Regions from separate parts of the Cobetia sp. Dlab-2-AX genome, predicted to be linked through region 1. Evidence: predicted binding sites of a transcription regulator. Region 1 holds the regulator's gene; each other region holds the start of a gene.

Region 1 (7,696 bases):
AGCCAGCGTGCCCGCACCAATCAGCTGCTGTATCAGGCCGAGTTGCTGCTGGCCCAGTCAGCAGCTTCTGGCGACGATGAGCATGCCGTGGCGCGTCGCATGGCCGGTGAAGAGGGCGCGCTCGCCCTGCTGGAGTTGGCGTTGGCGTCATTGCTGGAAGAGTGTGCCGTGACGGCGCGCTGGCCAGAGGGTAGCTGGCGCGAGCGCCTGGCCACACCGCCGACGCCCATCGCCGAGGTCGAGCAGCTGCGCAGCCTGCTTGAGCGTCCTGACAGCTGGTTGTCTGAGCTGATCGCGGATGTGACCCGTCTGCATGAAGAGGGTGGCGTCGCTCGCCGCGAGGAATCGCGTTCGCGGGGTGATGGTCTGATCATCGCGGCAGCCTCGAGCGCCTCGCTGGCCGAGCGTCTCAGCGCCGCCATCACGGCATTCAAGGCGCTGCTGCCGCAGCTGCGCGAGTCGAGTGTCGAGTGGTAGGTCAAGGCGTTGATCTGGTGCTGCACGCTGGTGGTGACTGGCGCATGGCAATCGGGTGACGTTTCGCCTTCACGGGTGCTAGACTGATTGCATTGTGGCAAGCCCTGCATTCTCCGGTACGACCATGGCTCTGGCTGTGGTCGTACTTTTTTCTGCGTCGCTGATGGCAACGCGGTGACGGGCTTGCCAGCCGTCGCGCTGACGATTACAACGACGCCGGTATCTCGCGAGATGCCGTGCAGGAGGAATGACGTGTCCGATCCCGCCGTACTTGAAATTGTGCAAATGGAAGATGGTGAAGTGATTCTGCGCGCCGCGGAAAGCGAAGGTGAGCCGCTGCTCAGCATTCGCATTTCGGACGAGGCCGCTGATCTGCTGCGTGACAATCGTTTCGAGGTCGCGCGTGAGATGATCGACCACGCCATCACCCGGACTCGCCTCTGGGATGGCGAAGAAGACGAGGACGAGCAGTCGGAAGGCATCGTGCACTGATGCATCGTTCGCGCTTCGCGCACAAAAAACCCGCCTCGAGGCGGGTTTTTTGTGCAATGCGTGCGGCTTTTCCGTTGCTCAGGGCTCTGCGAGAAAAGCTCTGCGAGAAAAGCCCTGATGAAAAAGTGCTGCTGGGCAAGGTTCTGTTGCTCAAGGCGCAGCTGGTCAAGGCCTCAGTGCAGGCCACCATCGCGGATGACGCCTACCCCGAGACCCTCGATCTCCAGGCTGTCCGTGCGCAGGTCGACCTTGATCGGCGAGAAGTCCTCGTTTTCGGCTTCCAGCCATACGTAGTGCCCGTCACGACGGAAGCGCTTGACGGTGACTTCATCTCCCAGGCGTGCCACCACGATCTGCCCGTCACGCACGCTGGTGGTGCGGTGCACGGCCAGCAGGTCGCCTTCCAGAATTCCCACGTCCTTCATCGACACGCCGCGCACACGCAGCAGGTAGTCGGCAGCCGGCGAGAAGTAGTCGCTCGGCAGCGGGCAGTGACGGTCGATATGCTCGCTGGCAAGAATCGGACTGCCGGCGGCCACTTCCCCGATCACCGGCAGACCATCGTTGGCGCTGTCGTCGACGTCAGCCAGCGACGGCACGCGAATGCCGCGTGAGGTGCCCGGCACCATCTCGATGGCGCCCTTGCGCTTGAGGGCGCGCAGATGTTCCTCGGCGGCATTCGGCGAGCGGAAGCCCAGCGCCTGGGCGATTTCGGCCCGCGTCGGCGGGTAGCCAGAGGACTTGATGGTCTTGATGATGAAGTCGAAGACATCCTGCTGGCGCGGAGTAAGCGGCTGGGTCATGGCATTGCCTTTGGCCTGGGCGGCATCTTGAGCTGACGGCACGGGGTGTGCATCCATACAACTGTCATTGTATCCAGTCATGGCAGTCATGCAAGGCATCCTGGCTTGTGTGGAGGTCTCAAAGGGCAGGTAGTCGTCGAGATATCGCCGTCTGCCGACTTGGCTTGTTGATATCCAAGGCAAGCTGTCGCGAGGGCAATCCGGTGTGGCCCTGCGGGGGGCTGTCACCGAGCACGACGAGTCCTTGAATCGGCACGGTCTGCATTGAAGGAATATCAGGCTCAGCTAAACCTCTGGTGTTTGAAACGCGAGAGAATTGTCAGTCATGGCATGGCGCGCTAGAATCAAAGTGTTTCAAACGAATGTTCGCCGATGGCAGTGTTCGGATGTGTCGTACTCACTTGTGTCGTACTCACGTGTGTCGTGATCAAACGAGCCGATATCGTACGTGGCCTTCCGGTGAACCTGCATCACCTCATGAGAGAGTCGCCGCGCGGCGCTTGCGCCGTGACCTACGACTCCAGTCCTCTTCTACCTGACAAGGGTTCCGCCCATGGCCCAGACCGATACCGTTACCCGCATCCTCGATACTGCCGAGGTGCTGTTCGCCGAGCGTGGTTTCGCCGAGACCTCACTGCGCAACATCACCAGCAAGGCCAAGGTCAATCTGGCGGCGGTGAACTACCACTTCGGCTCCAAGAAATCGCTGATCCAGGCGGTCTTCGCGCGCTATCTCGATCCGTTCAGCGAGCGTTTCCACGCGGCACTCGACAGCGTCGAGCAGCAATACGCCGGGCGTCAGGTGCCGCTGGAGGTCCTGCTGGAGGTGATGGCGCGTACCGTGCTGGAGGTGCCGGCCGAGCGCAACAGCCTGCGCACCTTCATGCGCCTGCTCGGGCTTGCCTACACCCAGGGTCAGGGCCACATGCGGCGCTATATCCGCGAGCATTACGGCACGGTCTTCAGCCGCTTCGCCGAGCTTTTGAAGCTGGCGACGCCTGATCTGCCGGACAACGAGCGCTTCTGGCGCCTGCACTTCATGCTCGGTAGCGTGATCTTCACCTTCTCGGGCCTGGATGCACTGCGGGATATCGAGGAGGCCGAGTACGGCCATCACACCACGGTGCGTGAGCTGATCCAGCACATGCGTCCGGTGGTGGTCGCGGCGATGGCAGCGCCGTTGCCGGCCTCACTCGGGGATGGTGAGGCGGTCACCCAGGCGGCCAGCTGATGGCCTGCTGGGTAGCGGTGGATCTCGCGCGCCAGAGCCTTGAGATTCGCAATGACGCGCCGAGTGGCAGTCGTGATGCGCCGCCCTCCGTGGCTGCCCCTGACGCGCTGGTGTACGCCTGCGCGATCTCCAGCGGCCTCAACGGTATCGGCGAGCTCGATGGCAGCGGTTGCACGCCAAGTGGCTGGCATGTGATTCGTGCCGCCATCGGGGCAGGCAACCCGCGTGGCGCCGTCTATCGTGGACGGCGCTTCACGGGCGAGGTATTTACCCCCGAGCTTGCCTTGGAGCATCCAGAGCGTGACTGGATCCTGACGCGCATTCTATGGCTCAGTGGCCGCGAGCCGGGCATCAACCGCGGTCGCAATGCTCGCGGTGAGCGGGTCGATAGCCTGCGCCGTTATATCTATTTTCATGGCACGCCCAGCACGGAGCCTATGGGGATAGCGGCGTCCCATGGCTGCATTCGCTTGCGCGATGATGACCTGCTGCGACTCTTTGCCGAGGCTGTGCCTGGCACTCCGGTGCTGCTGCATCCCTGAAGGCGCTGGTGCCCGAGTCTGATACCCTCCATGAGCTGTCACCGGAACCTGCGTGACAGCCCCTTGCCGGGGCGCAGCTGGCCGCGACTGTTCGATAGGGGTTCAGTCGGCTAGAATTGCGCCTTTCCTCGCGCTGGCAGCCTGATTCATCGCGTTTCTTCCAGGCTGCCGAGCCCCGTAAAAGACATGAAGTCCTGGCGGCCGTGATCTCTCTGCATGGGATATCACTGCCGCAGGCCATGGACAGGAAGGATGACATGACACAGCCACTGGGCTCCGTAATGGTCGATGTTGCGGGGCTGACTCTCGCCCGCGACGAACGTGAACTGCTGGCACGTCCTGCCGTCGGGGGCGTCATCCTGTTTGCGCGCAACTGTGCTTCTCCCGAGCAGGTGCTGGAGCTGAGCCGCGAGATTCGCAGCGTCAATCCCCACCTGCTGATCGCCATCGATCAGGAAGGCGGGCGCGTCCAGCGTCTGCGTGAGGGCGTGACACGCCTGCCGTCGATGCGCAGCCTGGCACAGTGCTGTCTCGGGCGTGACTGTGATGGCTGCGGCGAAGACGCCCAGGCCGCAGGCCTGGGGCTGGCACGCGATGCCGGCTGGCTGCTGGGCATGGAAATGGCAGCCATCGGCTGTGATATCACCTTTGCGCCGGTACTGGATATCGATGTGGCGGGCTCGACCATCATTGGCGATCGCAGCTTCGGCGCCACGCCGGAAGACGTCATCGCGGTGGGCGGCGCCTTCATCGACGGGCTGCAGGAGGCGGGCATGTCCGCCGTCGGCAAGCACTACCCGGGGCATGGTGGCATCTCGGCCGATACCCATCTGGAGCGCGTGGTCGATCCGCGTCCGTTCCGCGAGCTGCGCGAGCATGATCTCAAGCCCTTCGCGGCCCTCGCCGAGCGCCTGGGCGGCGTGATGCCGGCGCATGTGATCTATCCGGATTTCGATGCACGTCCCGCGGGCTTTTCGCCCAGCTGGTTGGGCCTGCTGCGCGAAGAGTTCGGCTTCAAGGGCGCCATCTTCTCCGATGATCTCGGCATGGCGGCGGCCGTCGCGGAAGGCAGCCCGGCAGAGCGTGCGCGCCTGGCGCTGGACGCCGGCTGCGACATGGCGCTGGTCTGCAATGACCCTGCCGCCGCGCGCGAAGTGCTCGACAGCCTCGATGACGATGAGCAGCGCCACCGTGGCAAGCGCCAGGCGCGTCTGCGCTATGCGCGGGCTCGCCCGACGCTTGATGGTCTGGTGGGGTTGGCACGCTGGCGGCGCACTCACGCGAGGCTCGAATCGATGGCGGCCAGTCAGGCATCACAGCAGGTCGCCATGCCTTCGGGCATGCCTGGTACCGCCGAGGCGTCTGACGCGTCTGATGCACGGTCGGCCTCTGAGTCCGGTAGCGCGTAATAATCAGGCACGCGGTGCCTTTTTCGAGTCGAAGACTGGCAAGGAATTCCCATGGCTGAGCAATCCGCCACCGAGGCTGCTGCCGACAAGCTGGCAGCGCCTGCCGAAGAGATGATCAATCAATGGGTCGAGCCGCTGCGCCAATGGGTCGAGCAGACCTTTGGCCTGCCGCTGTGGGGCATCAATCTCGCTCTGCTGCTGGTGGCGGTGCTGTTGCTGCATCTCATCGAGCGAGTGGTGCTCACCCGCCTGGCGACGCATGCCGAGAAGAGCCGCAACCTGTGGGATGACGCCCTGGTGCATGGTCTGCGTCATCCCGTGTCATTCTGGCTCTACAGCATGGGGGTGTTGCTGGCGCTCGGCATCATCGCCGGCCAGTTCAGCCTTGGCGGGGCCGAGAAATACCTCGGCACGGCGCGCCAGATCGTGACCCTGCTGGCGCTGGCCTGGGCGTTGATTCGCATGGTCAAGCGCTTCGAGGCGCTGCGCACCATGCCGCCGCCCGGCACCAATGTCAGTGCGATGGATGCCACCACGGCCTCGGCGATCAGCAAGTTGCTGCGTGCGGTCGTGGTCGTGCTGGTGGGGCTGGCCATCCTGCAGAATCTCGGCGTCTCGCTGTCCGGGGTGCTGGCCTTCGGGGGTGTCGGCGGTATCGCGGTCGGCTTTGCGGCGCGGGATCTGCTGGCCAACTTCTTCGGTGCCCTGATGATCCATCTCGACCGGCCCTTCAAGGTCGGCGACTGGATCCGCTCACCGGACCGCGAGATCGAGGGCACCGTCGAGGATATCGGTTGGCGACTGACGCGCATCCGCACCTTCGACATGCGGCCCCTCTACGTGCCGAACGCCATCTTCACCAGCATCTCGGTGGAGAATCCGTCACGCATGTACAATCGCCGCATCTTCGAGACCGTGGGGCTGCGCTATGAGGATGCCGCCCAGGTCGGCCCCATCGTTGCCGCGGTACGCGAGATGCTGGAAGGCCATGACGAGATCGACCAGACGCGCACCCAGATCGTGAACTTCACCACCTACGGTGAGCACTCGCTGAACTTCTTCGTCTATGTCTTCACGCGCACCACCGACTGGGTGAAGTACCACGCGATCAAGCAGGATGTCCTGCTCAAGGTGCACGACATCATTCGTGAGCATGATGCCCAGGTGGCGCTGCCTGGTCAGCGTCTGCATTTTGCCGATGTGCTGTCCTTCGAAGGGCACAACCATGAACACGACGCCGAGGCAGAGCATGCCGCGGCGTCATCAGACACGCAGACGCGCGGGTCCCGCCGCCGTTCTGATTCAACCGCCGCTGCTACATCCTCCTCTGCGCCCGTCCGGCGTGGAGATGAGGCCAGTGACACCCAGGAAACTCCCGATGCTGACTCCGACGCCTGAGACTCTCACCGCCCTGCATGACGAAATGCGTGAGGTGATGGACAATGCCGATTGCCTGATCCCGCAAGCTGACCTTGAAGTGGCACTCGACCGCATGGCCGTTGAGCTGACGGAACGCCTCGGCGATCGCATGCCGATCTTCTATTGCGTGATGAACGGCGGCCTGATCACCGCCGGCCAGCTGTTGACCCGCCTCGACTTCCCGCTGGAAGTCGATTATCTGCACGCCACTCGCTACCGTGGCGCGATGCGCGGCGGCGAGCTGTTCTGGCGCGTCAATCCGGAGCTGCCGATGGCCGGTCGCGACGTGGTGATCGTCGATGACATTCTCGATGAGGGTGGCACCCTGGCCGCGATCCTCGAGTACTGTCGTGAAGCCGGTGCGCGCAGCGTGTCCAGCTGTGTGCTGGTCGACAAGAAGCACGATCGCAAGGCCTATCCGGGCTTCAAGGCCGATTTCTGTGGTCTCGACGTCGAAGACCGCTTCCTGTTCGGCTTCGGCATGGACTACAAGGGCTACTGGCGTAACGCGCCGGGCATCTTCGCGCCCAAGGGGCTTTAAGATCTGCGGATGGCAGCCGCCATCGCTCGATATGGTCGCCATTCACCACCCGCCCGGGCAACCGCGGCGGGTGGTGTCGTTTCCGGGGCCTTTTCTGTTCTCCTGACGCAGAGCGTGACGATTTTTCTTGCCGTCGTCGGTTGGCTCGGAGTAGCGTTCGCTGAGGGCTGGGGTGTCCGGTCCCGGGAGGTTCCTGCACATGGGTGGCAAGGAGGCGGGCGATGCTGGCGGTGATCGGTGGCACGGGGTTCGGCAGTTGGTCAGGCATGGAAGTGCTCAGGCGCGGCGGGCAGGAAACGCCCCTGGGGGCGGCCTCCTGTGGCGTCGTGGAGGGGCGACTGAATGGGCAGTCGCTGCTGTTTCTGGCCCGTCATGGTCAACCGCACAAGGTGCCGCCGCATCGCATCAACTATCGCGCCAATCTGTGGGCGCTCAAGCAGGCGGGCGCGACCCATGTGGTGGGAGTCAACTGCGTGTCCGGCATCGACCCGACGCTGGCCCCGGGCACGCTGGTGGTGCCGGACCAGCTGATCGATTACACCACCGGCCGCGAGGGTTCGTTCTTCGATGGGCGTTTCAAGCCGTTCCAGCATGTGTCGTTCGCCTGGCCGTATCATCGGGTCTGGCGTGAGGAGTTGCATGCGGCGGCGGCCGATGCGGGGCTGCCTCTCACGGCTGGCGGGGTGCTGGGCGTGGTGCAGGGGCCGCGGCTGGAGACGGCCGCCGAGATCCGCCTGATGGCGCGTGATGGCAATACGCTGGTCGGCATGACGGGAATGCCC
Region 2 (7,696 bases), on a different contig from region 1:
GCACGGGCGCGATCACGCTGTGCTTCCAGGGCCGCCTGGAAACCTGCCTCATCGAGGATCAGCTCGCGCTCACGGCAGATGTCGGCGGTCAGGTCATACGGGAAGCCGTAGGTGTCGTAGAGCTTGAAGATGGTCTCGCCGTCGAGGGTATTGCCCTCGAGGCCAGCGATGGCTTCTTCCAGAAGCTTCATGCCATGTTCCAGCGTACGCGCGAACTGCTCCTCTTCCTTGAGCAGCACCCGTTCGATCTGCTCGCGTGCGGCGCGCAGTTCCGGATAGGCATCGCCCATCTCACTGTCGAGAGCCGCGACCAGCTTGTAGAAGAAGCTGCCACGCGCGCCCAGCTTGTGACCGTGACGCACGGCGCGACGGATGATGCGACGCAGCACGTAGCCACGGCCTTCATTGGAGGGCAGCACGCCATCGGTGATCAGGAAGGCGCACGAGCGGATGTGGTCAGCCACCACGCGCAGTGACGGCGTGGCGATGTTGTCGTGACCGATGATCTCGGCCGCGGCGGCCAGCAGATTCTGGAACAGGTCGATCTCGTAGTTGGAGTGCACGCCCTGCATCACGGCCGCGACACGCTCCAGGCCCATGCCGGTGTCGATGGACGGCTTGGGCAGCGGGTGCAGCGTGCCCTCGGCGTCGCGGTCGAACTGCATGAAGACCAGGTTCCAGATCTCGATGTAGCGATCGCCATCTTCGTCCGGGCTGCCCGGCGGGCCACCGGCGACGTCTTCGCCGTGGTCATAGAAGATCTCGGAGGACGGGCCGCACGGGCCGGTGTCGCCCATCTGCCAGAAGTTGTCCTCGTCGAGACGCGAGAAGCGGTTCTGATCGATGCCGACCTCGTTGAACCAGATGTCACGGGCTTCGTCATCGCTGACGTGCACGGTGACCCACAGCTTCTCCTTCGGCAGGCCGAGTTCTTCGGTCAGAAACTTCCAGGCGAACTGGATGGCTTCGCGCTTGAAGTAGTCGCCGAAGCTGAAGTTGCCCAGCATCTCGAAGAAGGTGTGGTGGCGGGCGGTATAGCCGACGTTATCCAGGTCATTGTGCTTGCCACCGGCGCGCACGCAGCGCTGCGCGGAGGTCGCACGGCTGTAGCCACGCGGGTCACGGCCCAGGAAGACATCCTTGAAGGGCACCATGCCAGCGTTGGTGAACAGCAGGGTCGGGTCATTGTTCGGCACCAGAGAGCTGGTGGGCACGATGGTATGGCCTTGCTTCTCGAAATAGGTCAGGAAGGCGTTTCTGATTTCTGCGCTTTTCATAGAGGTTCCGTAGCGATGTGCGTAAAGACGCTCCGGGGGTCTTCTGCATGACTTCCGCATGGTTTCTGCATGTTCATCCATGTGGGTATGCATGGAGGTGCAATGAAAAGCATGAAAGAAGGCGCCTGCCCCGTGCCGTCGCAAGACGACCTAGTATAACGCCTGTTCGCGCAAGCTAAAGGGGGGGAAATGTCCTGAAGCGCCGGTTTGCGCGCCATGAGAGCCAAACAGTCGCCCGCCAGCTAGCCTTCTTCCCCCTCATCACTCCAGGCGGACTCCATGGCATAGCGCAGCTGCTCATAGTCGAAGCCGCGCTGGAGCAGAAAGCGTTCGCGCCGTGCGCGCTCCTTGTGCCCCTCGCCGGGGCCGGAAAAGCGCCTGGCCAGCGTCTCGCGCGCCAGTTCGAAGAAATCCACCGCCTCGACATGACCGAAGACATCCGGCGTCGGGTCACTGGCGGCACGCATCACGGCATTGAGCGTCTCGTTATCGATACCACGCTGGCGCAGCTCCTGCTGAATACGCCTGGGCCCCTGCCCGCGCAGGACGCGCATCCGCAGGAAGCTGGCGGCAAAGCGCTCATCGGACTGCAGGCCTTCCTCGGCCATGCGCTCCAGCACCTCCTCGATCAGCAGTTCGACCTCATCGCGACTCAAGGCCGCCGGTGCACCCTCCTCGCCCGCAGCTTGCCGTTCTGCCAACTCGTCATCGCTGAGCGCCCGCAGATAGTCACGCTCTCGGAGATAGTCGTGCAGTTCGCGGCGGCTATGTTCGCGGCGCGCCAGACGCGCGATGGCATCATTGCGCGCACGCCGTTGCGGCGTCATCACGCCTGAGTCGAGCGGTTGATACTCAGGCCCGCCCAGTGATGTGCTGTCATCGTGCATGGTCATGCTCCCCGGGTTGAGCAGAAGGGCATAGAGGGAGGTGAACGCAAGGCGCCCGCCTCCGAGTCATCGGGGCGGGCGCCTTGGGACCAGCGCAACGGGGCGTTCTCGACCCGCTGCGCTGACGCCAGCCTGGCGGCCGGCGTACTTGCTCAGGAGCGATCCTCAGTCGAGATCGATATCCAGATCGTCCTCACTCTCGGCGGCCGCGGTTTCCTGCGGCTCTTCCTTGGCTTCCGGTGCTGCCAGCAACTGGGCGCGGATCTGGTTTTCAATCTCCTCCATGATGGCGGGATTGTCTTCCAGGTACTGAGCGGAGTTGGCCTTGCCCTGACCGATCTTGCTGCCCTGATAGCTGTACCAGGCACCTGACTTGCCGACCAGACCGCACTGCACACCCAGGTCGATCACCTCACCGGCGTGGTAGATGCCCTTGCCATAGAGAATCTGGAACTCGGCCTGGCGGAACGGCGGCGCGACCTTGTTCTTGACGACCTTGACGCGGGTCTCGTTGCCGGTGACTTCATCACCGGACTTCACGGAACCGGTACGGCGGATATCCAGACGCACACTGGAGTAGAACTTCAGGGCGTTGCCGCCAGTCGTGGTCTCGGGGCTGCCGAACATCACGCCGATCTTCATGCGGATCTGGTTGATGAACACCACCATGCAGTTGGCGTTCTTGATGTGACCCGTCACCTTGCGCAGTGCCTGGGACATCAGACGCGCCTGCAGGCCAACGTGGGAGTCACCCATCTCGCCTTCAATCTCGGCACGCGGCGTCAGTGCCGCCACGGAGTCGACGATGATGACATCGACGCCGCCGGAGCGCACCAGCATGTCGACGATCTCGAGCGCCTGCTCACCGGTATCGGGCTGGGAGACCAGCATCTCATCCAGGTTGACGCCCAGCTTCTCGGCGTAGGACGGATCCAGCGCGTGCTCGGCATCGATGAAGGCACAGACCTTACCCTGCTTCTGCGCCTGGGCGATGACCGAGAGAGTCAGGGTCGTCTTGCCCGAGGATTCCGGACCATAGATCTCGACCACGCGCCCGAAGGGCAGGCCGCCGATGCCGAGTGCGATATCCAACCCCAGAGAACCGGTGGAAACCGACGGGATGGCCACACGCGGGGCATCGCCCATGCGCATGACGGCGCCCTTGCCGAACTGGCGCTCGATCTGGGACAGCGCCGCGTTCAGCGCCTTGGTACGATTGTCGTCCTTTGCCATGTGGCCTCCTGTCGAACGGCGGAGCCACACGGGCTGCCACCTGGAATAGAGAATTCTGTCACTGAGAGCTGAGCAGACACCGTCAGACTAGCGGCTGAGGTGTCGTGGCAAAACCCTGTATACATGGACAGTATAATGCCGCAAGTTGCGTCGCTCTGCCAGTCCGGTGGTGCGCTTTTTCAGGCAGCACCCTCATCGCGGGGCCTGCACCGGGCTCACGCGTCTTCGGTGCCGACCTGCAAGGCCTCCACGCGCTTGATCAAGCCCTGCAACGCCTCCCGCACGGCGGCGTCACGCACTGCCTGCCGGTCGCCGGAAAAGTGACAGCAGCGTGCCTGCTGGCGCGTCTCGCTCCCCCACGCCAGCCATACGGTGCCGACGGGCTTCTCGTCACTTCCCCCGCCGGGGCCGGCCACGCCGCTGATGGCCACCCCCAGCTCAGCGCCGCTTTCGCGACAGGCGCCCCGCACCATCTCGCACACGACCGCCTCGGAGACGGCGCCGAAAGTTTCAAGCGATGCCTCACTGACCCCCAGCAGGCGCTGCTTGGTGGCATTGGAATAAGTCACGTAGCCCGCATCGAAATAGCGGGAGCTGCCGGCAATCGCAGTGATCGCGGCACTCACGCCGCCCCCGGTGCACGACTCGGCGGTGGTGACGCGCACGCCGCGCGCGATCGCCAGCGCCTGCAACTGCTCAGCCAGAGCATTCGCGCACGCAGCCTCGGGTGTCGTACCAGTCAATTGGCTCACGAACTTTCTCCTCGTGGAGGTCATCAGGTGAAAAGGGCAGCGAGCATGAGACATCACAGGCATTGGAGCCGGCCGCGCCAGTCCGTAGAATATCGCGCATCCCGCATGCCGTGCTCTCGCATGTGTGCTTTTTCCCATTGCAGTGCAGTCAAGGAAGTCCATGGCCATGGCCAAGAACAGCGCGCCCCAGATGACGCCGATGATGACGCAGTACATGAAGATCAAACGCGAGCACCCCGGCGTGCTGCTGTTCTATCGCATGGGCGACTTCTATGAACTGTTTCATGAGGACGCCAAGCGCGCAGCACAACTGCTCGATATCACGTTGACGGCGCGCGGCAGCTCCGGTGGCTCACCGATTCCCATGGCAGGGGTGCCCTATCACAGCGCCGAAGGCTATCTGGCACGCCTGGTCAAGATGGGTGAATCGGTGGCCATCTGCGAGCAGATCGGTGACCCGGCGACCAGCAAGGGGCCTGTCGAGCGCAAGGTGGTGCGAATCGTCACGCCGGGCACCCTGCATGATGAGGCGCTGCTGGATGCCAGCCGCGACAACCTGCTGGTAGCGCTGCACCGCGACGGGGACACCTGGGGCCTGGCGGCACTCGAGCTGTCCTCCGGTCGCTTCAGCGTGCTCGAGGTCAACGGTGATGATGAGCTGCAGGCAGAGATCCAGCGCCTGTCACCTGCCGAGGTCATGGTCGGTGAAAGCCGTACCCTCCCCGCCAGCCTGGCCTCGCGCCCGGGGCTGACGCGTCAGAGCGACTGGCACTTCGATCACGAGACAGCCCTGCGCCTGCTATGCGACCAGTTCGGCGTCCAGGACCTCAACGGCTTCGGCTGCAGCCATCTGACGCGCGCCGTCACGGCTGCCGGTGCCCTGCTCGACTATGCTCGCGATACCCAGCGCACCGGGCTGCCCCATGTGACCGCACTGGCGGTCGAAAGCCGCGATGACTCGGTGGTGATCGATGCCGCCAGCCGTCGCAACCTCGAGATCGACACCAACCTGGGCGGCACCAGCGACAACACGCTGGCCAACGTACTGGATGTCACCGCGACCGCGATGGGCTCGCGCCTGCTCAAGCGCTGGCTGAATCGTCCGTTGCGCGATCAGCGTCAGATCGGCCAGCGCCAGGCGGCGGTACAACGCCTGCTGGATGGCGACTATCCCTTCGAGCTGCACGGCCTGCTCAAGCGTATCGGTGATGTGGAGCGTATCCTCGCCCGTGTCGCACTGCGCAGCGCACGCCCGCGCGACCTGGCCCGCCTGCGCGATGGCCTCAACACCCTGCCCGAACTGCGCGCCGTGCTCGCCAGCGTCGAGAAAGGCAGCGCCATCGACGACCTGCGCGATGCCATCCGCCTGTTCCCGGCACTTTCCGCGATGCTCAGCGAGGCGCTGGTCGAGAACCCGCCAGTGGTGCTGCGCGATGGCGGCGTGATCGCCGATGGGTACGACGATGAGCTGGACGAGTATCGCGGCCTGTCCGAGAACGCCGGCCAGTATCTGGTCGCACTCGAGACTCGCGAGCGCGAGCGCACCGGCCTGAGCAACCTCAAGGTCGGCTACAACCGCGTGCATGGCTACTTCATCGAACTGCCGCGCTCGCAATCGGCCGAGGCCCCGCCGGAATACATCCGCCGCCAGACCCTCAAGAATGCCGAGCGCTTCATCATCCCCGAGCTCAAGGAATTCGAGGACAAGGCGCTGTCCGCCAAGTCCAAGTCACTGGCGCGCGAGAAGCTGCTGTATGAGCACCTGCTGGATGATCTGAATACCGAACTGGATGGCCTGCAGCAGACGGCCCGTGCGCTGGCATCACTGGATGTGCTGACCGCCTTCGCTGATCGCGCCGCCGCGCTCGATTTCGTGCGCCCCGAACTCAGCGAGACCCCGGGCATCGACATCGAAGGCGGCCGCCACCCGGTGGTCGAACATGTCAGCGATCATCCCTTCGTTCCCAACGATGTGCGCTTCGATGATGCGCGGCGCATGCTGGTGATCACCGGCCCCAACATGGGCGGTAAATCCACCTACATGCGCCAGACGGCACTGATCGCTCTGCTCGCGCATACCGGCAGCTTCGTGCCGGCATCGCGCGCCTGCATCGGCCCGCTGGATCGCATCTTCACGCGCATCGGCTCCTCGGACGACCTGGCCGGCGGCCGCTCGACCTTCATGGTCGAGATGACCGAGACCGCCAGCATCCTGCACAACGCCACTGACGAGAGCCTGGTGTTGATGGATGAGATCGGCCGCGGCACCTCGACCTTCGATGGTCTGTCACTGGCATGGGCCAGTGCCGAGCATCTGGCGCGCACGCGTGCCTTCACCCTGTTCGCGACCCATTACTTCGAGATGACAGCGCTGCCCGAGCATGCCGATGCCGTCGCCAACGTGCACCTGACGGCCGCTGAGCACGGCGATGGCATCGTCTTCATGCACCGCGTCGAGGAAGGCCCTGCCAGCCAGAGCTATGGCCTGCAGGTGGCCCAGCTGGCCGGGGTGCCGCAGAGCGTCATCCTGCGCGCGCGCGAGAAGCTGACCAGTCTGGAGCAGCAGGAAATCGATCGTCCGCAGGTGGCACGCGAGAATGCGCTGGGCCAGCCGGTACCGCAGCAGAATGACCTGTTCGCGGCACCGCCGCATCCGGTCGTCGAGGCCCTCAACGGCCTTGACCCGGATGACCTGAGCCCCAAGCGAGCGCTGGAGCTGATCTACGAATGGCACCGTCAGCGCTGAGCGCCCTCACACCGAGCCAACGTTGGCGCGCCTGGCTCGAGAATGAGCGGCAAGGCTCGACAGCAACCTTCGGGCATAGCACCATTCCAAAACGATCCGCCCCTGCTGATTGCGGGGGCGGCAGAGCGCCACTAGAATAACGCCTTATAACATCTGCGCCGCTTATAACCTGAAGGCCATGATGTCGCCGAGACGGCACATGGTGGGCGCCTGGACCACGACCTACGAGAGAGACGCCAATCCGCGTCAGGAGACCTGCATGGCATTCATCGTCACCGAGAACTGCATTCGCTGCAAATACACCGACTGCGTGGAAGTCTGCCCGGTGGATTGCTTCTACGAAGGCCCGAACTTCCTGGTGATCAACCCGGATGAGTGCATTGACTGCGCGCTATGTGAGCCGGAATGCCCCGCCGAAGCCATCTTCTCCGAGGATGAAGTGCCGGAGAACCAGAAGGAATTCATCGAGCTGAATGCCGATCTGGCCGAAGTCTGGCCGAACATCAGCGAGAAGAAGGACGCCATGGAAGACGCCGAGAAGTGGGATGGTGTCGACGGCAAGCTTGAGTATCTGGAGCAGTAACCCCCTCAAGTCACCCGCATCTCGCGTGGCTAGCGGCTTGCCCGCCCTGACCGGGCAAGCTCGGCTCTGACGACAGAAACGGCAGCGATTCCCCCGGGAGCCGCTGCCGTTTCTGTATCTGATGCCTGAAGTCGGTGCCTGAAGAGCTCGCGCTGAGAACTCCTCCCCCCGACCTCCAGACATAAAAAAGGGCGACCCCGTAAGGTCGCCCGCTCCAA
Region 3 (7,696 bases), on a different contig from region 1:
ACGACCTGGATCGCCAGCGATACACGCGAGAGCTCGCCGCCTGAGGCGACCTTGGCCAGCGCGCGTGGCGGCTGGCCCGGGTTGGCGCTGATGCGGAAGTGGATACGCTCCATGCCTTCGGGCTGCGGGCGCTCCCGCGCCTCGATGGCGACCTCGAAGGTGGCCTTGCCCATGCCGAGGAAGGCCAGCTGGTCCTGGATGTCGCTGGCCAGTTGCGGGGCGGCAGTGGCGCGTCTGGCGCTCACCTCACTCGCCAGCCCCTTCCAGGCCTCGCGACGCTGAGCCACTTCTTCGCGCAAGGCTTCGATGGCCTCCTCATCGCCACCCAGGCCATCGAGTTCTTCGCGCAGGCGCTGATGAAGGCCATGCAGCTCGTCCGGCATCACATGATGCTTGCGCGCGATCTGATGGATGCGGCTCAGGCGCTCATCGACGAAGGCGAGGCGCTCGGGGTCGAGTTCGGTGACTTCCACGAAGCGGTGCAGCTCACGCGCGGCTTCCTCTATCTGGATGCGCGCTTCCTCGAGCATGCCCAGCGCACTGGCCAGTGAGCCGTGCTCGTTGCCCGGCAGATGCGCCAGGCGGGCCAGGGCCTGGTTGAGGCGAGACAGTGCACCTTCTTCGTCGTGATCACAGCACTCGGCGGCGGACTGCGCCTCGGCCAGAATCTGCTCGGCATTGGCCAGCGTTTCCTGCTCCTGCTCCAGGGCTTCCAGTTCCCCTTCGCATAGCGCCAGTTCATCGAGTTCCTCGACCTGATAGCGCAGCAGCTGGCGGCGCGCACGTACTTCATCGCCATCATTGCTCATGCGCTTGAGACGACGATGCGCCTCCTGCCAGTGACGGAAGTCCTCGCGCAGCTGGGCGGCCTGAGTCTCCAGGCCCGCATATTCGTCGAGCTGACGCAGGTGCGTCTCTTCCTTGAGCAGGGAGTGGTGGGCGTGCTGGGAGTGGATGTCGATCAGGTGCTCGCCCAGCTCGCGAAGGTCGGCGATGGTGCAGGGCGTACCGTTGATCCAGGCCTTTGAGCGGCCGCTGGCGGTGATGACGCGACGCAGCAGGCAGTCGTCGCTGCCCAGTTCGCGCTCATCCAGCCACTGACGGGCGTCGCCAAGCTCACTGATATCGAAACGCGCGATGAGGTCGGCGCGGTCGGCGCCATGGCGCACGCTGCCGGCATCGGCACGCTCGCCCAGACACAGGCCGAGGGCGCCGAGCAGGATGGACTTGCCGGCACCGGTCTCGCCGGTGATGGCGGTCATGCCGCGGCGGAAATCGAGTTCCAGCGTTTCGACGATGGCAAAATCTTGGATGGCGAGTTGCAGCAGCATGACTACCTCCGAGGGGGCTTTGACGTACGCCGTGCTGGGAAACATCAGCGGACCCGGACTCGATGGGCGGGCTACGGTGTCGCCATACAGTATGTTTATACAGTGAGCATGGCTTTTTATACAGCACGTTCGGGTGGCCTTCAATCCATGCCGGGCTCAGTGGGGAGAAAAGCCTGCGGCAAGGCTTGAGAAGCGATGTGCTGTCCCCATATAGAGGCACTGACACTTTCAGTCGGCAGCAATGGCCTGGCCTTGCTGCCTCTCAAGGCAACTCATGGCCTGTCTGTCAGCCCAGTGCGAGTGATGCTTCGCGACAGGCTCAGCAGGCCACGAATCAGGGCAATGGCGCACAGACGTCGGCCCGCAGGAGATCAGCATGGCTCAGGACCCGCAGACCCCGATGGATGAAGAGCTTCAGCGTGCCGCTCGCGATGCCGAGCCGCAGCCGGAAACGCCGGAAGGTGAAGTGATCGACAACGTACTGGATGCCGACGATACCGGCGGCGAAGGCTCTCTGGTGGACAACCCGGAAGCCGAGATGCTGGCCGCCCAGGTCGAAGAGCTTGAGCAGGCCGTCAAGGAAGCCAAGGACCAGGCGCTGCGCGCGGCTGCCGATGCGCAGAACGCGCGCCGTCGTGCCGAGCAGGACGCCGAGAAGGCGCGCAAGTTCGCGCTGGAGAAGTTCGTCAAGGAAATGCTGCCGGTGGTGGATTCCCTCGAGAAGGCGCTGGAATCCATGTCGGGTGACGAAGCGGCCAAGACCCACGTCGAAGGCATCGAGATGACCTTGAAAATGCAGCTGGATGCCCTGAACAAGTCAGGCGTCGAGCAGCTGGATCCGCACGGCGAGCCCTTCGACCCGGAATACCATCAGGCTGTCGCCATGGTGCCGTCCCCGGACGCGGAGCCGAACAGCGTCATCGACGTGATGCAGAAGGGTTACACCCTCAATGGCCGCCTGGTGCGTCCGGCGATGGTGGCAGTCAGCAAGGCCTCCTGAGGCCTGCGCGCTCTCGACGCCCGATAGGCGTTGGATCGCGCCCTGTGGGGGCTCAGGGCGATCCGGCCCGGGAAAATTTGCCCGGCCGGGTCTTGAAACCCTGACACGCGACCCCATCTAGAGAAACAAGTTCAGGTACCGACACAAGGTGCCGACATCCAGACTTATCTTTCAGGCTAGCAATAGATTCGAGGTATACGATTATGGGACGCATCATCGGTATTGACTTGGGTACTACCAACTCCTGTGTGGCAGTGCTCGACGGCGAGAAAACCAAGGTCATCGAAAACGCTGAAGGCGGTCGCACCACACCGTCCATCATCGCTTACACCGACGACAGCGAGATTCTGGTCGGCCAGTCGGCCAAGCGTCAGGCAGTGACCAACCCGGAGAACACTCTCTTCGCGGTCAAGCGCCTGATCGGTCGCAAGTTCAAGGATGATGTGGTTCAGAAAGACATCAAAATGGTGCCGTACAAGATTGTCGAAGCCGACAACGGCGACGCCTGGGTGCAGGTGAAAGACAAGAAGATGGCGCCGCCGCAGATCAGTGCGGAAATCCTCAAGAAGATGAAGAAGACCGCGGAAGACTACCTCGGTGAAGAAGTCACCGAAGCCGTCATCACCGTGCCGGCCTACTTCAACGATTCCCAGCGTCAGGCGACCAAGGACGCCGGCCGCATCGCGGGTCTCGACGTCAAGCGCATCATCAACGAGCCGACTGCCGCAGCCCTCGCCTACGGCATGGACAAGTCCCGTGGTGACAAGACCATCGCGGTCTACGACCTGGGCGGCGGTACCTTCGATATCTCCATCATCGAAGTCGCCGACGTCGACGGTGAGACCCAGTTCGAAGTGCTCGCCACCAACGGCGACACCTTCCTGGGCGGTGAAGATTTCGACATGCACCTGATCAACTACCTGGTTGACCAGTTCAAGGCTGACAGTGGTATCGACCTGTCCGGCGACAACCTCGCCATGCAGCGTCTGAAGGAAGCCGCCGAGAAGGCCAAGATCGAACTGTCCAGCGCTCAGCAGACCGACGTGAACCTGCCGTACATCACGGCTGACAACACTGGTCCGAAGCACCTGAACGTCAAGGTGACTCGTTCCAAGCTCGAGTCTCTGGTCGACGACCTGGTCGCACGCTCCCTGAAGCCGTGCCAGACCGCGCTGTCCGACGCTGGCCTGTCCGCCTCCGAGATCGATGATGTCATCCTGGTCGGTGGTCAGACCCGCATGCCGCTGGTGCAGTCCAAGGTAGCCGAGTTCTTCGGCAAGGAAGCACGCAAGGACGTCAACCCGGATGAAGCGGTCGCTGTCGGTGCCGGTATCCAGGGCGGCGTGCTGGGCGGCGACGTCAAGGACGTGCTGCTGCTGGACGTGACGCCGCTGACCCTCGGTATCGAGACCATGGGTGGCGTGCTGACGCCGCTGATCGAGAAGAACACCACCATCCCGACCAAGAAGTCTCAGGTGTTCTCCACCGCTGAAGACAACCAGGGCGCGGTGACCATCCACGTCCTGCAGGGTGAGCGCAAGCAGGCCGCGCAGAACAAGTCTCTGGGTCGCTTCGACCTGGCCGACATTCCGCCGGCACCGCGTGGTGTGCCGCAGATCGAAGTTTCCTTCGACCTGGATGCCAACGGTATCCTGAACGTGTCCGCCAAGGACAAGGCGACCGGCAAGGAACAGTCCATCGTCATCAAGTCTTCCGGCGGCCTGTCCGACGACGAGATCGAGCAGATGGTGCGCGACGCGGAAGCCAACGCCGACGAAGACAAGAAGTTCGAGGAAATGGTCCAGCTGCGCAATCAGGCCGACGGCATGATTCACGCGACCAAGAAGACCCTGACCGAAGCCGGTGACAAGGCTGAAGCCAGCGAGAAGGAAGCCATCGAGACGGCGATCTCCGAGCTGGAAGAAGCCCTGAAAGGCGACGACAAGGATGCGATCCAGGCCAAGCTGGATGCACTGACCGAAGCGTCCGGCAACCTGGCGCAGAAGCTCTACGCCGAGCAGGGTGCCCAGGGTGAGCAGGCTGCCGACGGTCAGGCTGGCAAGAAGCAGGACGACGACGTGGTTGACGCCGAGTACGAGGAAGTCAACGACGACAAGAAGTCCTGAGGGATTTCTTGAACGACGTCTGATGACAGCGCGGGAGCCTCGTGAAGGCGTCCCGCGTTGTCGTTTGCATCGGTGGCGCCCTGCGCTAGCCGCGAGCCACCGGTGACAACCGGCATTCCAGAACAGACCGGCAGCCTCAGGCTGCCAGCAATCCAGGCGGACCTGATCCATGTCCAAGCGTGATTATTACGAAGTGCTTGGTGTCGAGCGTGGCGCCGACACCAAGGACATCAAGAAGGCGTACCGACGCCTGGCCCAGAAGCATCACCCGGACCGCAACCCGGATGATGAAACCTCGGCCGAGAAGTTCCGGGAAGTCTCTGAAGCCTACGAAGTGCTGTCCGATGCTGACAAGCGCGCCGCCTATGACCAGTTTGGTCATGCCGGTGTCGATGGTCAGGGCGGCGGCGGCTTCGGTGGCGGCGGCTTTGGCGGTGGTGGTGCCGGCGGCTTCGGCGATGTGTTCGGCGATGTCTTCGGTGACATCTTCGGTGGCGGCGGTGGTCGTCGCAACCCGAACGCTCCGCAGCGCGGCAGCGACCTGCGTTACAACCTGGATCTCGATCTGGAATCGGCGGTTGCCGGTACCACGGTCGACATCCGCGTGCCGCGTCTGGCGGCCTGTGACCACTGCGATGGCGATGGTGCTGAGCCGGGTTCCAGCAAGGAAACCTGCCCGACCTGCAACGGCATGGGTAAGGTGCGCATGCAGCAGGGCTTCTTCGCGGTCGAGCAGGCGTGTCCGACCTGCCACGGTCGTGGCGAGAAGATCAGCGTGCCGTGCCGCAAGTGTCACGGCGAAGGCCGCGTCCAGGAATCCAAGACCCTCTCGGTCAAGATTCCGCCGGGCGTCGACACCGGCGACCGCATCCGCCTGAACGGCGAAGGCGAAGGCGGTGTCAACGGCGGGCCGTCAGGCGATCTATATGTGCAGGTCAACCTGCGCGAGCACGAGATCTTCAAGCGCGATGGTCGTCACCTGCAGTGTGAAGTGCCGATCAGCTTCGTCGATGCGGCGCTGGGTGGTGAGCTTAACGTGCCGACCCTCGACGGACGTGTCGTGCTGAAGATTCCGGCCGAGACCCAGACCGGCAAGCTGTTCCGTCTGCGCGGCAAGGGCGTCAAGCCGGTGCGCGGCGGCCCCGCGGGGGACCTGCTGTGCAAGGTGGTCATCGAGACCCCGGTCAGCCTGAATGAAGAGCAGAAGGAGCTGCTGCGTCAGTTCCAGCAGAGCCTTGGTGATACCGGCAAGAGCCATTCGCCGAAGGAGAACAGCTTCTTCGATGGCGTGAAGAAGTTCTTCGAAGACATGAAGCCCTAGGCATTCGCCTTGCCGTCCGCGGGCCAGCTCCATGGATGGCCTTCATGCCAGAGAGCCCCGCACTCGACTTGTCGAGTGCGGGGCTCTCGCGTTTCAGGCTCGGTGGCTCAGCCAGGCAATTCAGCCCAGTAACACAGCCCGGGGCATGGCTATTGCGGCGCTGATTCAGCCGTGAAGGCTTCTGGTTCGATGACCGCAAAGCAGCTCAGCAGCGTGGTCTGGAAGCTGCTGAAGTTGTCATCCGAGATCATCAGGAAGCGATTGCCTTCCAGATGCGTCAGCCCTTCGAAGTTGTCCAGCGACCAGCCATCGCCGCTCGACAGGCGTGCCAGGGTACGCACCTCGACCTGGGTGCCGGGCTCGCCGAGATGCGCGCGGCGCAGACTGATCACCAGCGGGAAGGGCGGTGAGAAGGCGCGCTCCAGCATCAGCATGTCACCGTCGGGCAGCATCTCCATCGCGGTCAGGCTCGAACCGGTATCGCTGGCCAGCGGGTAGCTCCACTCGTGCTTGTCGTCGAGGCTGAAGATGCGCGTCATGCCCTCGCTCATGCCCTCGGGCGTGGCTTCCAGCCCGGCGAGCATGCCGTATTGCGGGTGCAGGGTCAGGGCCTCCATGCCGTTGTTGGGCGCCGCGCCACGCGCGCCCATCGGAGTGAAGGGCTCGCTGACGGCCAGGCCGCTGGGCAGGAAGTGTTCGACACGTGGCTGCTGCTCGAAGCTGATCACCAGGCGGGAATCGCCGCGGCGGTCATTGTTCGCGCGCAGCAGCTGCAGGCCCTCGGCATCACTGAGGGCGCCGCGCAGCGAGACATCGGTCTCGTCGCGGAGGGTATAGGTATTGAGCGCCTTGGCCCCGACCAGCTCGCCATGGCGGAAGGCGAGCCGCAGGCGATGCAGCCAGCCGCGGTCCGACACGGCATACAGCAGTGACTCGTCCTGGTCCCAGCCGATGTCCGACAGGCCACCGACGGGAGTGTCATCCAGCCATTTGCCCGGCAGTCTGAGCGTGCCGCACCACTGGATTTCCGGAAACTCGCTCTTCTGTTCTGGCGATGCCAGCGTGTAGGGGCGCGGGTGAACGCCGCAGGCGCTCAACAGGCCGGCGAGCGCCGCGGTGACAGTGAGGGTCTGGAACAGGCGCCAGCGGCGCGAGGCGAAGAATTGGCGTGCAGGCATGCTGACTCCGGAGACTGAGCGGTGATGAGAAAATGACGATCAACAGGAGACAACCCGGTACGAGGCTACTCTAGCGCGTAACCGGCACAAATACATGACGTCAGCCAACGCTGCAGGCGGCTGATATACTCGTGGGCACAGCATAGGTGACACGCTCGGGGCATTCTCGTGGTCTGTCACCCTCAAGACCCACAACAGGCAGGAGTCAGCATGACCCGTATCGCAATCATGGGCGTCGCCGGACGCATGGGACGCACGTTGGTCGAGGCCGTCGGTGCAGTGGAAGGTCTGACGCTGGCGGCGGGCATCGTCGAATCCGGCAGCTCCTTGGCGGGCGTCGACATCGGTGAGCTGGCCGGTCAGGGTCGTCTGGGCGTGGTCGCCAGCGACAGTCTGGCTGCCGTGGTGGATGACTTCGATGTGGTGATCGACTTCACCGCACCGCAGGTGACACTGGCCAACCTGGCGCTGTGCGCCGAGCACGGCAAGCGCATGGTGATCGGCACGACCGGTTTCACGCCGGAGCAGCTCGAGCAGCTGGATGGCTACCGTGACAGCGTGCCCTTCGTGTTCGCGGCCAACATGAGTTCCGGCGTCAACCTGACCCTCAAGCTGCTGGAGACCGCCGCGCGTGCCCTGGGCGATGCCGGCTATGACATCGAGATCATCGAGGCGCACCACCGTCACAAGGTCGACGCCCCGTCCGGCACGGCGCTGGCGATGGGCGAGGCCGTGGCACA

The links. The regulator LexA, encoded in region 1, represses DNA repair genes until DNA is damaged. The targets are predictions, from matches to a motif close to TACTGTNTANNTANACAGTA.
Region 2: recA (recombinase RecA) is a predicted target of LexA. The motif match lies at 3,511-3,530, and genes of this name have one in related genera.
Region 3: recN (DNA repair protein RecN) is a predicted target of LexA. The motif match lies at 1,417-1,436, and genes of this name have one in related genera.

What each region holds. Positions count from the first base shown of each region.
Region 1 covers NZ_JAMXRV010000003.1:290,884-298,579, forward strand. The annotation lists gene NH396_RS06945 (DUF6586 family protein) at 1-477, shown strand, start outside; gene NH396_RS06950 (hypothetical protein) at 730-969, shown strand; gene lexA (transcriptional repressor LexA) at 1,143-1,772, opposite strand; gene NH396_RS06960 (TetR/AcrR family transcriptional regulator) at 2,326-3,003, shown strand; gene NH396_RS06965 (L,D-transpeptidase) at 3,003-3,545, shown strand; gene nagZ (beta-N-acetylhexosaminidase) at 3,803-4,954, shown strand; gene NH396_RS06975 (mechanosensitive ion channel family protein) at 5,006-6,352, shown strand; gene NH396_RS06980 (hypoxanthine-guanine phosphoribosyltransferase) at 6,333-6,914, shown strand; gene NH396_RS06985 (S-methyl-5'-thioinosine phosphorylase) at 7,136-7,696, shown strand, end outside.
Region 2 covers NZ_JAMXRV010000007.1:82,855-90,550, forward strand. The annotation lists gene alaS (alanine--tRNA ligase) at 1-1,277, opposite strand, end outside; gene NH396_RS12595 (regulatory protein RecX) at 1,520-2,104, opposite strand; gene recA (recombinase RecA) at 2,330-3,397, opposite strand; gene NH396_RS12605 (CinA family protein) at 3,613-4,101, opposite strand; gene mutS (DNA mismatch repair protein MutS) at 4,316-6,895, shown strand; gene fdxA (ferredoxin FdxA) at 7,155-7,478, shown strand.
Region 3 covers NZ_JAMXRV010000005.1:47,686-55,381, reverse strand. The annotation lists gene recN (DNA repair protein RecN) at 1-1,331, opposite strand, end outside; gene grpE (nucleotide exchange factor GrpE) at 1,708-2,331, shown strand; gene dnaK (molecular chaperone DnaK) at 2,535-4,457, shown strand; gene dnaJ (molecular chaperone DnaJ) at 4,627-5,778, shown strand; gene NH396_RS09825 (esterase-like activity of phytase family protein) at 5,928-6,956, opposite strand; gene dapB (4-hydroxy-tetrahydrodipicolinate reductase) at 7,167-7,696, shown strand, end outside.